One region of the Paraburkholderia sp. RL17-368-BIF-A genome, then DNA from elsewhere that is predicted to be linked to it. Evidence: predicted binding sites of a transcription regulator. Region 1 holds the regulator's gene; the other holds the start of a gene.

What was found. The regulator HrcA, encoded in region 1, represses chaperone genes, less so after heat shock. The targets are predictions, from matches to a motif close to TTAGCACTCNNNNNNNNNGAGTGCTAA.
Region 2: a site for HrcA is predicted at 3,429-3,455, ahead of rpoH (RNA polymerase sigma factor RpoH). Genes of this name have one in related genera too.

The regions. Positions count from the first base shown of each region.
Region 1 is NZ_JARESN010000005.1:107,966-115,556, forward strand. It holds gene recN (DNA repair protein RecN) at 40-1,710, opposite strand; gene P0D87_RS10980 (NAD kinase) at 1,789-2,691, opposite strand; gene hrcA (heat-inducible transcriptional repressor HrcA) at 3,010-4,029, shown strand; gene hemH (ferrochelatase) at 4,212-5,282, shown strand; gene P0D87_RS10995 (RNA-binding S4 domain-containing protein) at 5,292-5,699, shown strand; gene P0D87_RS11000 (hypothetical protein) at 5,671-5,832, opposite strand; gene grpE (nucleotide exchange factor GrpE) at 6,213-6,800, shown strand; gene P0D87_RS11010 (thioredoxin family protein) at 6,854-7,270, shown strand; gene dnaK (molecular chaperone DnaK) at 7,422-7,591, shown strand, end outside.
Region 2 is NZ_JARESN010000025.1:68,828-76,418, forward strand. It holds gene maiA (maleylacetoacetate isomerase) at 1-219, opposite strand, end outside; gene P0D87_RS29240 (fumarylacetoacetate hydrolase family protein) at 246-944, opposite strand; gene ybiB (DNA-binding protein YbiB) at 1,196-2,167, shown strand; gene P0D87_RS29250 (nuclear transport factor 2 family protein) at 2,170-2,553, opposite strand; gene P0D87_RS29255 (acyloxyacyl hydrolase) at 2,593-3,156, opposite strand; gene rpoH (RNA polymerase sigma factor RpoH) at 3,517-4,452, shown strand; gene nagE (N-acetylglucosamine-specific PTS transporter subunit IIBC) at 4,580-6,355, opposite strand; gene ptsP (phosphoenolpyruvate--protein phosphotransferase) at 6,429-7,591, opposite strand, start outside.

The DNA.
Region 1 (7,591 bases):
GGGCGACTAGCAGCCCGACCGCCGCCCGCAACTCACCACCTACGCCGCCAGCATTTCCTTCGCGTGCTTGCGCGTGGTCGGCGTGATCTCCAGGCCGCCGAGCATGCGCGCGACTTCTTCGACGCGGCTCGTCTTGTCGAGCGAAACGACGCTGCTCACCGTGCCGCCCTTGCCGTTGCCGGCCTTCGCCACCTGGAAATGATGATCGCCACGCGCGGCGACCTGCGGCAAGTGCGTCACGCAAAGCACCTGGCGCGCTTCGCCGAGTTGATGCAACAGCCGTCCGACCACTTCGGCGACGCCGCCGCCGATTCCCGTATCCACTTCGTCGAAGATCAGTGTGGGCGTCGGGCTCGCGGCACTCGCGATCACGGCGAGCGCAAGGCTGATACGCGCGAGTTCGCCGCCCGACGCGACCTTCGCGAGCGGCCGCAGCGGCACGCCCGCATGACCTGCGACGCGGAACTCGACCTGCTCCAGGCCATGCGCGCCGCCTTCGGGTAACGGCACGAGCGCGACCTCGAAGCTGCCGCCTTTCATCGACAGTTCCTGCATGCCTGTGGTGACCGCGGCGCCGAGCGCTTTGCCGGCCTTGGCGCGCGCCTTCGAGAGCTTCTTTGCTTCGGCGAGGAAGTCCTCGCGCGCTTTGGCTTCGGCTGCGTGCAGGCTGTCGAGGTCCGCGGCGGCGTCGAGCGCGGCAAGCTGCGCGCGGCGCGTCTCGTGTTCCTCGGGCAGCGTTTCGGGCTGCAAACGGAATTTGCGCGCCGCCGAATGCAATGCGTCGAGGCGCTTTTCGACTTGTGCGAGCCGGTCCGGGTCGAGTTCCAGCTTCTGCGCGTAATGGCTCAATGAATACGCGGCTTCCTGAAGCTGGATCTCGGCGGGTTCGAGCGCGGCCAGCACGTCGTTCAGGGCCGGGTCGATATCGGCAAGGTCGCGCACCTTCGAGACGATCGACGCCAGGTGCGTGATCATTGCCTCGTCCGATTCGGAGAGCGCATTCAGCGCGCCTTGCACACCGTCGATCAGATTCGCCGAATGCGACAGCCGCCGATGCTCCGCGTTGACTTCTTCCCATTCGCCCGGCTGCGGCGCGAGCTTGTCCAGCTCGGCAAGCTGCCATGCCAGACGCTCGCGTTCCAGCTGCAATTCGCGGTCGCGGGTTTGCGCGTGCTCGACCGCCTGCACCTTCTCGCGCCAGGCGCGCCACGCGCGCGTGACGCTCGCGGACAGCTCGGTCAGCCCTGCATGCGTGTCGAACAGCTCGCGCTGCGCGTCGGGCCGCATCAGCAACTGGTGCGCGTGCTGGCCGTGAATATCCACCAGCATTTCGCCGACTTCGCGCAGTTGCGCGAGCGTCGCCGCGGTGCCGTTGATGAACGCGCGCGAGCGGCCGTTCGCATCCACCACGCGGCGCAGCATCACAGTGCCGCCGTGCTGGCCGTCCGCCGCGGCCGTGCTCAACGCCTGCTCGTCGAGCCACTGGTCCACTTGCGCGTGCGTGTCGAATTCGGCGGTGATGTCGGCGCGGGTCTCGCCGGTCCGCACGACGTTCGCGTCGGCGCGCGCACCCAGCGCGAGCGCCAGCGCGTCGATCAGGATCGACTTGCCGGCGCCGGTTTCGCCGGAGAAAACGGTAAAGCCGCTGTCGAATTCGAGGTCGAGCGCGGCGACGATGACGAAGTCGCGTATCGAGAGGTGGCGAAGCATGGAAGTCGTTTGTGCTTGTCGGTGAGCTTGGTATCGGGTTTTACGAACTGCGCGCTTGCGGTCCGGCGTCCGCGCCGGTCACGGCTTGGGATCTTCCTCGTGCGACGGGTATTCGTTCCAGTGCAGCTTCTTGCGCAGCGTCGCGAAATAGCTGTAGCCGACCGGATGCAGCATCGGCACCGTATGACGCGAGCGGCGCACTTCGATTGAGTCGCCGAGTTCCAGCGACGTGAACGACTGCATGTCGAAATTGACGTTCACCTCGCGCCCCGAAACGATCTGGATGCTGACCTTCGAATCGTCCGGCAGCACGATGGGCCGGTTCGACAGCGCATGCGGCGCGATCGGCACGAGCACGATGCCCTGCAGTTGCGGATGCAGAATCGGCCCTTGCGACGACAGCGCGTACGCCGTCGAGCCGGTCGGCGTGGCGACGATCAGTCCGTCCGAACGCTGGTTGTACATGAAGCGCCCATCCACCGACACATGCAGCTCCGCCATGCCCGAAAAGCCGCTGCGATTCACCACGACGTCATTGAACGCGAGCGCGTGATAGATCGGATTGCCCTGGCGCATGATGCGCGCTTCGAGCAGCACGCGTTCCTCGCGCTCGAAGTTGCCCGCCAGCATTTGCGGCACGGTCACGCTCATGTCGGAGATCGGGATGTCGGTAATGAAGCCCAGCCGTCCGTGATTGATGCCGATGAGCGGCGTGCGGTACGGCGCCAGTTGCCGGCCGATGCCGAGCATCGTGCCGTCGCCGCCGAGCACGACAGCCACGTCGGCGCGCGCGCCGATTTCGGCGGGGCGCAGCGCCGGATAGTCGGTTACGCCGATTTCGGCCGCGGTGTCGGCTTCGAAAACGACTTCGAAGCCGCGCTTCGCGATGCACGTGGCGAGCGCGGTCAGCGGGTCGCGGATGCCCGGCGTATTGTTGCGCCCGACGAGCGCGACAGTCTTGAACTGGCTGGTTACTTGCATGCCGGCATTACACCATAGGTAGGGCCTGAAAAGAACGGGGCCGGGACGCCGCGGCCGGCCGTTCGCAGCGGGCCGTGAGCGCAGTGCGGGATTATCGTTAGAATGGTGAAGCCTTGATGACATGCGCGCCGCGCAAACCGCACCGGCGCGCGGCTGGCCGGACCGTCGGCAACGGGGCCGGCGGCACGCCCGACACAATGCGGCACGTTGTGCTGGAACGAGCGCAAGGCGCGGTCCCGGCGGGCGGCGGGAAATTCGCCGGTGATGGGCGCCGTCGGCGCTCGCGGTAGTCGCCTCATTGAGCTAAAATTTTTCGTCATGCTAGATCCTCGCGCACAAACCCTCCTGAAAACGCTGATCGAGCGCTACATTGCCGAAGGTCAGCCGGTCGGCTCGCGCACGTTGTCGCGCTATTCGGGCCTGGAGTTGAGCCCGGCAACCATCCGCAACGTCATGTCGGATCTCGAGGATCTCGGGCTCGTCATCAGTCCGCATACTTCGGCGGGACGCATTCCCACGCCGCGCGGCTACCGGCTGTTCGTCGACACCATGCTCACGGTCGAATCCGCCGCGGACGAAGAGGCGGTCACCCGCACGGTCAAGACTACGCTGCAGGCAGGCGAGCCGCAGAAAATCGTCGCGGCCGCGGCGAGCGTGCTCTCGAATCTGTCGCAGTTCGCCGGTGTCGTGCTGACGCCGCGGCGCAGTCACGTGTTCAAGCAGATCGAGTTCATGCGGCTGTCGGACAAGCGCATTCTGCTCATCATCGTGACGCCGGAAGGCGACGTGCAGAACCGCATGATGGCGACCCAGCGCGACTTTTCGCCGTCCGAGCTCGTGGAGGCTTCGAACTACATCAACGCGCACTTCGCCGGCCTGTCTTTCGACGAAGTGCGCCGCCGCCTGCGCGAAGAAATCGACCAGTTGCGCGGCGACATGACCACGCTCATGCACGCGGCCGTCACGGCGAGCACGGACGAATCCGACACCGGCGAGACCGTGCTGATTTCGGGCGAGCGCAATCTGCTCGAAGTCGCCGATCTTTCCTCGGACATGGCGCGCCTGCGCAAGCTGTTCGATGTGTTCGACCAAAAGACCAGTCTCCTTCAGTTGCTGGATGTGTCGAGTCATGCGGCCGGCGTGCAGATCTTCATAGGCGGCGAGTCCAACCTCGTGCCTATCGAGGAAATGAGCGTCGTCACCGCGCCCTATGAGGTGAACGGCAAGATCGTCGGCACGCTCGGGGTGATCGGCCCGACGCGGATGGCGTACAACCGCGTCATCCCGATCGTGGACATCACCGCAAGACTGCTTTCGCTCACGCTAAGTCAGCAGTAGCGGTCAACGCCGCGGCGGTCGATGCGGCACATCATGCGCGAGCGCGCGCCGCTTGCCAATTAGCCGAACGGCCAGGGGCGCCTGGGGCGCGCGGCCACGAAGGCCGCCGCCATAGGGCGCACCGCTATAATGAATCTCACCTGTTCAACCCTCCGCTCACTGCGGTTACCCGGCTATAGCCTATGCGCTTCGACCTCGAGCGGCCTTCGCAGAACGCCACGTCGCACCGTGTTGCCGTGCTGCTGATCAACCTCGGCACGCCCGACGCGCCAACTCCGCGGGCGGTTCGCCGCTATCTCGCGCAGTTCCTGTCCGACCCTCGGGTGGTCGAGATTCCGGCGCTGCTGTGGCAGATCATTCTGCGGTTGCTGATCCTGCCGTTCAGAGGCCGCGCGTCCGCGAAGAAATATGCGGCCGTCTGGATGCCCGAAGGCTCGCCGCTGCGCGTCTATACGGAAAAGCAGGTGGAAGCGTTGCGCCATCTGCTGCAGTTGAACGACTACACGGTGCTCGTCGAATACGCGATGCGTTACGGCACGCCGGGCATTCCCGCGATGCTGAATCAGCTCAAGCTCGCGGGCGCCGAGCGGGTGCTGCTCGTGCCGATGTATCCGCAGTATTCGTCGTCGACCACGGCGACCGCTTTCGACGACGCCTTCTCCGCGATGAAGCGCATGCGCAATCAGCCGGAGATCCGCACGGTGCGTCAATACGCCGATCATCCGGCATATATCGCGGCGCTCGCGGCGCAGGTGCGTCACTACTGGCATCTTCATGGCCAGCCGGATTTCGCGGCGGGCGACAAACTCGTGTTGAGCTTTCATGGCGTGCCCAAACGCACGCTGGATCTCGGCGATCCGTATCACGAGCAGTGTCAGACAACCGGCGCGCTGCTGATGCAGGCGCTTGGTCTCACGTCGGTGGAATGCCGCATCACCTTCCAGTCGCGCTTCGGCAAGGCCGAGTGGCTGCAGCCCTACACGGCGCCCACGTTGAAGGAACTCGGCGCGGCAGGCGTGCGGCGTGCTGATGTATTTTGTCCGGGCTTCACGGCCGACTGCCTGGAGACGATCGAAGAAATCGGCATGGAAGTGCGCGACGAATTCCTGCATGCGGGCGGCAAGGAATTTCACCGCATTCCGTGTGTGAACGCGTCGCAGGCGTGGATCGCCGCGCTCGGCGAAATCGTCGCGCAGAATCTGCAAGGCTGGCCGGTGCAGGCAGTACCCGTGCCGCATAACACAGCGGCTTGACGAGACTTCATGAACTACAGGATTTCAACCGAACCGGGCGCGAAACTGCGCATCGACAAATGGCTTTGGGCGGCGCGCTTCTTCAAGACGCGTTCGCTCGCGGCGGATGCTGTCGAGAAAGGGCGCGTGCGCATCGGCGGGGCCAATGTGAAGCCGGCCAAGGACGTGCGGGTCGGCGACCTGGTCGAGATCGAGATCGAGCGCTTCGTGTGGCAGGTGCAGGTGCTGGGCGTGTGCGAGGTGCGCGGTCCGGCGACCGTCGCGCAGACGCTCTACGCCGAGACCGACGAAAGCCGCGAAAAACGCAAGGCCGAGCAGGAGCGCCGCAAGACCTATCGCGAGCCGGCCGAGGCATTGCATGGCCGCCCGACCAAGCGCGACCGCCGCACTATCGACAGATTTTCAGGTGGGGATTGAACAGCTGTTCCATGGTCGCGTTCACGCCGCCGTATTCGGTGGTGTGGTCGTTGACCGCCCCGGACATACAGATGGTCGTGGTGCCCGCAACGAGTACCAGTGCGACCACCGAGATTGCAAAGGTCAGTTTCACGGTACCCCCTTATGGGATGTTGCAGCAAAGAAACGAGCTAGCCGGGTGGAAATTGCAAGAGGGCGGAAAGGATTACGTCAGATTAGGGTTAACGAGGTTTTTCCGCTGCGTTACTGGAGCATAGGTCACTTGCTGTTCGCGCTCAATCTGAATCTGATTGCGCCGCGCTAATGGTTGTAACCGCGCGTTTCCGCCAGCGGCGCCCGCTCTGAAAATTTCGGCCGAGGCGCTTGAAATGGGCGCTTGCGGCCCCACCTGCCGTTCCGATACGCGGTGGCGCGTTCGAATGTTTGTCGCGATTTTGCAACGCACAAAAGTCGCGGCGCATTCATGCGTTGCCGCCGCCGTTGGCTTTTAAATCTTTAACGACTTTCAGCGACATGGAAAACACGCAAGAGAACCCGACGAGCCAGAATCCCACGCCCGCGGACGAAACCGAGCGCCCGGCCGCCGAGGCGGCCACTCCCGAGCAGGAAGCCGCGGCGAGCGTCGCCACGGACACGCCGGCAGCCACGGGTGCCGAAGCTGCGTTGGCTGAAGCGCAGGCCAAGATCGCCGAGTTGCAGGAGAGCTTCCTGCGGGCCAAGGCCGAGACCGAGAACGTGCGTCGCCGCGCGCAGGAAGACGTCGCGAAGGCGCATAAATTTGCCATCGAGAGCTTCGCCGAGCATCTGCTGCCGGTGATCGACAGCCTGGAAGCTGCCGTCGCCCATTCTTCCGACGACCTCGCGAAAGTGCGCGAAGGCGTCGAACTCACGCTGCGCCAGCTCACGGGCGCGCTGGAGAAGGGCCGCGTCGTCGCGCTGAATCCGGTCGGCGAGAAGTTCGACCCGCATCGCCATCAGGCCATTTCGATGGTGCCGGCGGATCAGGAGCCGAACACGGTGGTCGCCGTGCTGCAAAAGGGCTTCGTGATCGCCGACCGCGTGCTGCGTCCGGCGCTCGTGACGGTGGCCGCGCCGAAGTAAGCGCCCGTCGCAGGCAGTTCGCCAGGTCCACGTAGACACCAGGTAACCCGATCATGGCCAACATTCCCGTCGACGCAACCGCGTTTTCGGTCTTCGACATGAAGGAGCTGAGCGCCGAATCGTTCGACGCGGGCCTCGCCGAAGCAGGCGACGAACTCGCGGTGGTGTTCTTCTGGGGCCTCGACTGCTTCAATTGCGAGATCGCGAAGAAGGCGATGCTGGCGCAACCTGAGGCGATCCGGGCGCTCGGTCTGCGGTGGTTTCACAGCAATGTCTACGAGCACCGCGAGCTCGGGCGGCGCTTCATGCTTCACGGCGTGCCTACGTGGTTCTTTTTTCATCGCGGCAAACGGCTTGGCCGCGCAACCGGCTGGCACGGTCTTGGGCAGTTCCAGGCCGCTGTCGCCGCGGCGCGGCAGAAGATTCAGGCGGTTTCTGGCCAAACGCCGGGTGAAACGCCGGTCGATTGAAAAAAATTAAAGACCGCATCGCAAAAGAGGTCTTGAAAACGATGCGGACGCACTTATGTTCAGTGCAGTGTGAATTCAGGGCGGATCGCCTTGCCGCCAAACGGCAAACAGGGCGCTTCCCGCAGCGATCAAAGTCAGGAGATTAGTAAAAATGGGCAAAATCATCGGTATCGACCTCGGCACGACCAACTCGTGCGTGGCGATCATGGAAGGCAATTCGGTCAAGGTGATCGAGAACTCGGAAGGTGCGCGCACCACGCCGTCGATCATCGCGTATATGGAAGACGGCGAGATTCTCGTCGGCGCGCCTGCCAAGCGTCA
Region 2 (7,591 bases), on a different contig from region 1:
ATACTCGATGATCGCGAGCGACTGCGGCATGACCTCGTGGCCGTCCACCAGAGTCGGCACGATGCCGTCGGCGTTCAGCTTGCGGTACTCGGGCTTCAACTGCTCGCCGCCGTCCCGCACCAGATGCACGGGCGCATACTCGTACGGCAGGTTCTTCACGTTGAGCGCGATGCGCACGCGATACGACGCCGAACTGCGGAAATAGCTGTAGAGCTTCATGTTGTTGTCTCCTCCCCATCCCCGCGTCAAACGACGCGCACGCTCAACTCGCCGAGCCGGTCCACGCCGCCTTTCATCAGATCGCCCGGCACGACCGCGCCGACACCTTCCGGCGTGCCCGTGAAGATGAGATCGCCGGGTTGCAGCTCGAAAAGCGTCGACAGATAAGCGATAGTTTCGCCCACCGACCAGATGAGCTGCGACACGTCAGAACGCTGCTTGTCCTCACCGTTGACGGACAACCAGATCGCGCCTTCTCCGACGTGGCCGACCGTCGAAACCGGATGGATCGGCCCAAGCGGCGCCGAGTGATCGAAGCCCTTTGCGGTGTCCCACGGACGCCCGAGCTTCTTCGCCTCGGCCTGCAGATCGCGGCGCGTCATATCGAGGCCGAGCGCGTAGCCGTAGACGTGATCCAGCGCGCGGTCGGCCGGAATGTCCTTGCCGCCTTTGCCGATCGCCGCGACCAGTTCCATTTCGAAGTGCACGTTTTTCGACTGCGACGGATATGGGAATTCGCCCGTCTCGCCCGGCGGCACATACAGAACGGCATCCGCGGGCTTGGCGAAGAAAAACGGCGGTTCGCGATCCGGATCGTGTCCCATCTCACGGGCATGCGCCTCGTAATTGCGGCCGACGCAGTAAATGCGACGCACAGGGAACTGCTCGCTAGACCCGACAACCGGCACTGCAACTACCGGTGCCGGTGCAAATACGTAACTCATCCGGTTCTCCGTTGTTTGATAGACACGAGCCGCGGCGCGGCGATAGACAGACAAACAGACAGCCAGTTTAACGCGCGGCAACAGGAGGCGCGCGTCAGTCCGGCAGCCGTTCGCGACAGCGCCGCGCCATTGCCACGCCGTTGCCAGGATCTCGCCGCAGCGCCATAGATGCGATACTCACACCAGACAACGTCCCTTGAATACCGTGGCGGCCGGCTCAAAATCGGCGCGCCAGCAAGTCCATTGCCCTCATGACAGACTCCGCCGACACCGCCAACCCGTTCCCGTGCGCCCGCTTCATCAAGGAGATCGGCCGCGGGCCGAACGGCGCCCGCGCGCTCACCGCCGACGACACCCGCGCGCTCTACACCGCCCTGCTCGACGGCCGCGTCGGCGAACTCGAGCTCGGCGCGATCCTGCTCGCCTACCGCGTGAAAGGCGAAACCGCCGACGAACTCGCCGCGATGCTCGCCGGCGCTCATGCGTCGTTCGAGCCGGTTCATCTGCCGCCGGGCGAGTTCAGCCCGGTGTCGATCCCGAGCTACAACGGCGCGCGCAAGCAGCCGAATCTCGTGCCGCTCCTCGCACTGCTGCTCGCGCGCGAGGGCGTGCCGGTTCTCGTGCACGGCGTCACCGACGATCCCGGCCGCGTGACGAGCGCCGAAATTTTCACGCATCTGCGGATTCCGCACGCAAGCTCGCACGACGATATCGAAGACGGCCTCGCCGAGCGGCGCGTGGCCTTTGCGTCCATCGATGTTCTCGCGCCGAAGCTCGCGCATCTGCTCGCGCTGCGTCGGCGCATGGGCGTGCGCAACTCGACGCACACGCTGGTGAAAATTCTCCAGCCGTTCGCGCCCGCCGGTTTGCGGCTCGTGAACTACACGCATCCGCCGTATCGGGACAGCCTGACGGAACTCTTCAGCGCGCATCCCGAGGCGGCGCAGGGCGGCGCGCTGCTCGCGCGCGGCACCGAAGGTGAAGCGGTGGCCGACACGCGGCGTCAGGTGCAGATCGACTGGCTGCACGACGGCATGTGCGAGACGCGCGTGCCGCATGAGCGCTCGTCGCGCGACGCGCCGGAGGTCGAATTACCCGAAGCGCGCGACGCCGCGACGACCGCCGCGTGGATCAGCGCCGTGCTGCGCGGCGAGGCGCCGGTGCCCGGCGCGATCGAGCGGCAAGTCGAACTGATCGTGGATGTCGCCAGAACGCCGGCATAAGCTCACTCGATTGCGCAGCGCGTTGCCTGCCACGCAATGAGGCGCCACTGGCCCTCTTCCTGCGTGTGGATCGCCGTGTAGGCAATGGGGAAAAGCAGCGCGCCGTTATTCGCTTCCATCTCGATCAGCGCGCGGCCCGTCACGACGCAGGTTTCCCGCCCGACCGGCAGCACGTCCTGCGTCTGCACTTCGATCTGCCGGTAGCGGCGGCGCCCGCCCGTAATGCCGTCGATGAACTGCTGCTTCGTTTCGCGCTTGCCGTTCGTGTGGACGTAGCTCAGGTTGTCGGCGAGCAGCGCGTCGAGCGACTGCCCGTCGCCGTCGACCATTGCGCGAAAGCGTTCCCGCTCCAGCCCGCGAATCGCCTCGATTGTCTTTGCCGCCATTGCTCAGCCCCTTGTACCGGTGAGCCGTAGCGGCCACGGTCAGAAGTTATATTGCAGATATAGCTGGTGGAAATTTATACCAGGATTCGGCTCTTTGATACCGCCGTTCGACACATGCTGGAAGCGGTAGCCGGCCTGGTACTGCTGACGGCCGCCGAATTGCACGCCGACGCCGGCCATATCGGCGAACTGGAACGCCGTGGAAAGCGTGAAGGTCGAAGAGATTCTCGGGCTCGTGAGGAGCCGCACGCCCGCGCCGGCCTCGACGAAAGGCCGGATCGTTCCCGATCCTTTGATGAAGCGAATGATAGGCGTCACACCGATTTCGCCGATGTTCTCGTGCACATTGCCTTCGTTCGTATGCCACCAGGCCACGTGCGCCTCGCCGATCAGCGCGAAATGCCAGTCGCCGATCTGCCACCACGTGAGATTCGGGTCCCACACAAAGCCGAGATCCAGCTTCTTGACATGGTGATCGCCGAGGCCGCCGGCGACCTGGATTCCGAACTGATCCGCCGCGGCGACGCCTGAAAGGCCAAACAGCAGGGCCGCGCAGACGCTTTTTAGAGCCAGTCCACGCACGACATTCTTTTTGTTGTTCATCTGACACCCGAGCTCAACAGGTTGAACGATCTGTAACAGTCTTGCTTATTCTAAAGAGAATCCGAAGTCGGCGGATCATCTTAAGAAACTTAAATTTTCGCAATTACTGACGTTAAAAAGTGAAAAAATCGGTCGAAAGTGATAAATGAAGGCGCTTTGTCAGGTAATTAATACGTCTCTGCATTGCGCTTTGAAGGGGCGTATCATGGCTATTGAAGCTTTGATGTCGATAGGAATTTACGGAACTTGGAAGCCCCTACGGCCTCTAAGTATTAGCACTCGGAAAACGAGAGTGCTAACATCCAACGCTGGAGTCGTTACCTGAACAAGCTTTTGCCTGATTCCAAAGGAGTTTTCCACGTGAGCCATGCATTGACCCTTCCGAGTACTCTGAGCCCGTCGTCGGCTAAGGCCGCTCCGGCAGGTGCGCTGGCGCTCTCGCATTCCTCCCTGCTGCCCGGTCAACTGGGCAACATCGACGCCTACATCCAGGCCGTAAATCGGATTCCGATGCTGACGCCGGCAGAAGAACGCCAGTTCGCCACAGAATTCCGCGAGCACGACAACCTCGAGGCCGCGCGCCGGCTCGTGCTGTCGCACCTGCGGCTGGTCGTTTCGATCGCGCGCAACTATCTCGGCTACGGGCTGCCGCACGCCGACCTGATCCAGGAAGGCAACATCGGCCTGATGAAGGCCGTGAAGCGCTTCGATCCCGAGCAGAACGTGCGTCTGGTGTCGTACGCGATGCACTGGATCAAGGCCGAGATCCACGAATACATTCTGCGCAACTGGCGCATGGTGAAGGTCGCCACGACCAAGGCGCAGCGCAAGCTGTTCTTCAATCTGCGCAGCCACAAGCAGGGCCTGGGCTCGTTCACGCCGGACGAGATCGAAGGTCTCGCCAAGGAGCTGAACGTCAAGCGCGAAGAAGTAGCCGAAATGGAAACGCGCCTGTCGGGCGGCGACATCGCGCTGGAAGGCCAGGTTGAAGACGGCGAAGAGTCGTACGCGCCCATCGCGTATCTCGCCGACTCGCACAGCGAGCCGACCGCCGTGCTGGCCTCGCGTCAGCGCGACAAGCTGCAGAGCGACGGTATCGCGACGGCACTGGAGGCACTCGATGCCCGCAGCCGCCGCATCATCGAAGCCCGCTGGCTGAAGGTGCAGGACGATGGTTCGGGCGGCTCGACGCTGCACGAACTGGCGGACGAGTTCGGCGTGTCGGCGGAACGTATTCGCCAGATCGAAGCCAGCGCGATGAAGAAGATGCGCGGCGCGCTGACCGAGTACGCGTAACGTTCGTTTCGAATAAACGCTGTAAGTGAAAAACCCTGCCGTCTCACGACGGCAGGGTTTTTTTATACGCGCTGTGATCTCTCAGCGCGAAGAGAGCGGCGGCAGCCTGGCTGCCGCCTTCATCCAATCACGCAGGCAGAGGCGCCGCGCCGCCGCTCGCCGGCATGCGGGTTGCCAGCGTTTCGGCGTAACGCCGCGCAGCATCGCCGACGACGATATGGAACGTGTCCGCCGACACCCACGCGGTATCGAGCGTGGCGAGACGCTGACGATCCACCGCCGACGGATCGCGCACGACGATACGCAGACGCGTCGCCGCGACGGCATCGAGCGACACCACATTGCCCGCGCCGCCAAACACCGCAAGCCAGCGCAACGGATCGGGATCGAGCGGACCGTTCGCCGCGCCACTTGCAACGGCCGCGGGAGCCGAAGCAGCAGGAGCCACCACAGCAGCCGGCTTTGCCGCAACCGCGTCACCGCCGCCCTGCCCGATCACCGTACGAATTTCATCGGCGATGATGTCCGCTTCCGGTCCGATGATTACCTGCACGTTCGTCGCGCCGCGCTTGAGCACGCCGCGCGCGCCGATCGTCTTCAGTTCGCTCTCGGAGACCTTGTTCGAATCGGCGACGGACAGACGCAGACGCGTCGTGCACGCATCCACCACCGACAGATTCGCCGCACCGCCCAACGCCGCGATATAGCGCTGCGCACGCGGCACGGCCGCGCCGGCAGCCGGCGAAACGAAGCCGCCAGCCGTGAACGATTCGACCTGCTCGTCGGCCGCGGCCGGTTCGCGGCCCGGCGTCGCCATGTTGAACTTGCGGATGAAGAAGCGGAACAGCCCGTAGTACACCACCGAATACGCGATACCGACCGGAATCGCCAGCCAGCCCTTGGTGGACAGGCCGTAGTTCAGCACGTAGTCGATGGCGCCCGCGGAGAACGTGAAGCCGAGGTGAATGCCGAGCGCCGAGCAGATCGCGAGCGCGAGACCCGTCAGCAACGCGTGGATCACGTACAGCACCGGCGCGAGGAACATGAAGCTGAATTCGATCGGCTCGGTCACGCCCGTGAGGAACGACGTCAGCGCCATCGAGAACAGCAAGCCGCCCACGACTGCGCGGCGTTCCTTCGGTGCTTCATGGAACATCGCGAGACACGCGGCCGGCAGGCCGAACATCATCACCGGGAAGAAGCCCGTCATGAACGTTCCGGCAGTCGGGTCGCCCGCGAAGAAGCGATGCAGGTCGCCCGTCACCGCCGCGCCGCCCGGCGGCGTGAAGCTGCCGAACACGAACCACGTCAGCGAATTCAGAATATGATGCAAACCCGTCACGAGCAGCAGCCGGTTCAGCACGCCGAACACGAATGCGCCGAGCGCGCCCGCCGTGGTCAGCCAATGGCCGGCCGTATCGATCACGCCCTGCACCGGCTGCCACACGTAGCCGAACACAATGCCGAGCGCGAGACAGACCACGCCCGTGACAATCGGCACGAAGCGCTTCCCTCCGAAGAACGCGAGGTAATCCGGCAGCTTGATGTTTTTGTACCGGTTGTACAGCAGTCCCGCGACGACGCCCGCCACGATCCCCGACAACACGCCCATGTTGAGCTTGTCGTTGATGTCCTTCATCACCGCGACTTCGATCAGGTAACCGATCGCGCCCGCGAGACCCGCGACGCCGTTGTTGTCCTTCGCAAAGCCAACGGCCACGCCGATCGCAAACAGCAGCGGCAGGTTATCGAAGATCGCGCCGCCGGCGTCGGCGATCATCTTGATGTTGAACACATCGGGCTGGCCGAGGCGCAGCAGCAGGCCGGCAACCGGCAGCACCGCGATAGGCAGCATCAGCGCGCGTCCCAGGCGCTGTATCTTCAGAAACGGATTCCCATCCATTGATTACCTCCAATCCTTGTCTCGTTGTCGACGGACGTCGTTGAGTTATGTAGCGATGCAAGCCGTGCGGAGTTCAGTCCAACGGCCAGGTTTCGCGGCTGACTGCTCTTACCGCCTGCGCCGATTCGAGCGCCAGTGCATCCTGGGCGCGCTGGCGGCACAGTTGATAATCGAGGTTGCGCACACGCGCCTTGATGCCCGGCACCGACACCGGGTCCACCGAAAGCTCGGTCACGCCGAGGCCGACAAGCAGCGGCATCGCAAGCGGATCGCCCGCAAGCGCGCCGCACACGCCGACCCATTTGCCATGCTTGTTCGCGCCCTGCACCGTGGCCGCGATCAGACGCAGCACAGCCGGATGCAGACCGTCGGCCTGCGCGGCCAGATCGGCCTGACAGCGATCCATCGCGAGCGTGTATTGCGTGAGGTCGTTGGTGCCGATCGACAGGAAGTCCGCGTGTTGCGCGAGCTGATCGGCGAGCAGCGCCGCCGACGGCACTTCGACCATCACGCCCACTTCGATCGGCTCGGTGCGGCCAAGCTCGCGAGCGAATTCGTCGATACGTTTGCGGATGCGGATCAGTTCGCCGACGTCGGTCACCATCGGCAGAAGAATGCGCACGGCGCCGAACGGCTTGACCGCGAGCAGGCCGCGCAACTGATCGTCGAGCAGGTCGGGGCGCACCTGCGCGAGGCGAATGCCGCGCAAGCCGAGCGCCGGGTTCGGCTCCGGCGGCAGCGTGAGGTAATCCACTTCCTTGTCGGCGCCCACGTCGAGCGTGCGGATGATCGCGGTTCGCCCGCCGAGTGCGTCGGCAATGCCCTGATAACTCTGCCGATGCTCGTCCGTGGTCGGCGCCGCGGCGCGGTGAATGAACAGCAGCTCGGTGCGCAACAGGCCAACCGAGTCGGCGCCGTTTTCCACAGCCGTCTTTGCGTCGTCGAGCGTGGCGATGTTCGCGGCCACTTCGATCGCGCGGCCATCGGCTGTCACTGCCGCTTGCTGCGACATGCGGCGGTTCGCTTCGCGCACTCCCGCGAGACGATTGCGCTCGAGGCGCGCGCGCTCGACATCGAGCTCAGTCGGCGCAAACTCGAGACGGCCATTCGTCGCGTTCACCACGACCTGCGCGCCCTCGGGAATCGCATGCAGCGCGTCGCCGACGGCGACCATCGCCGGAATGCCCGCCTGGCGCGCGAGAATGGCCGCGTGCGAAGTTGCGCCGCCGCGCGCCA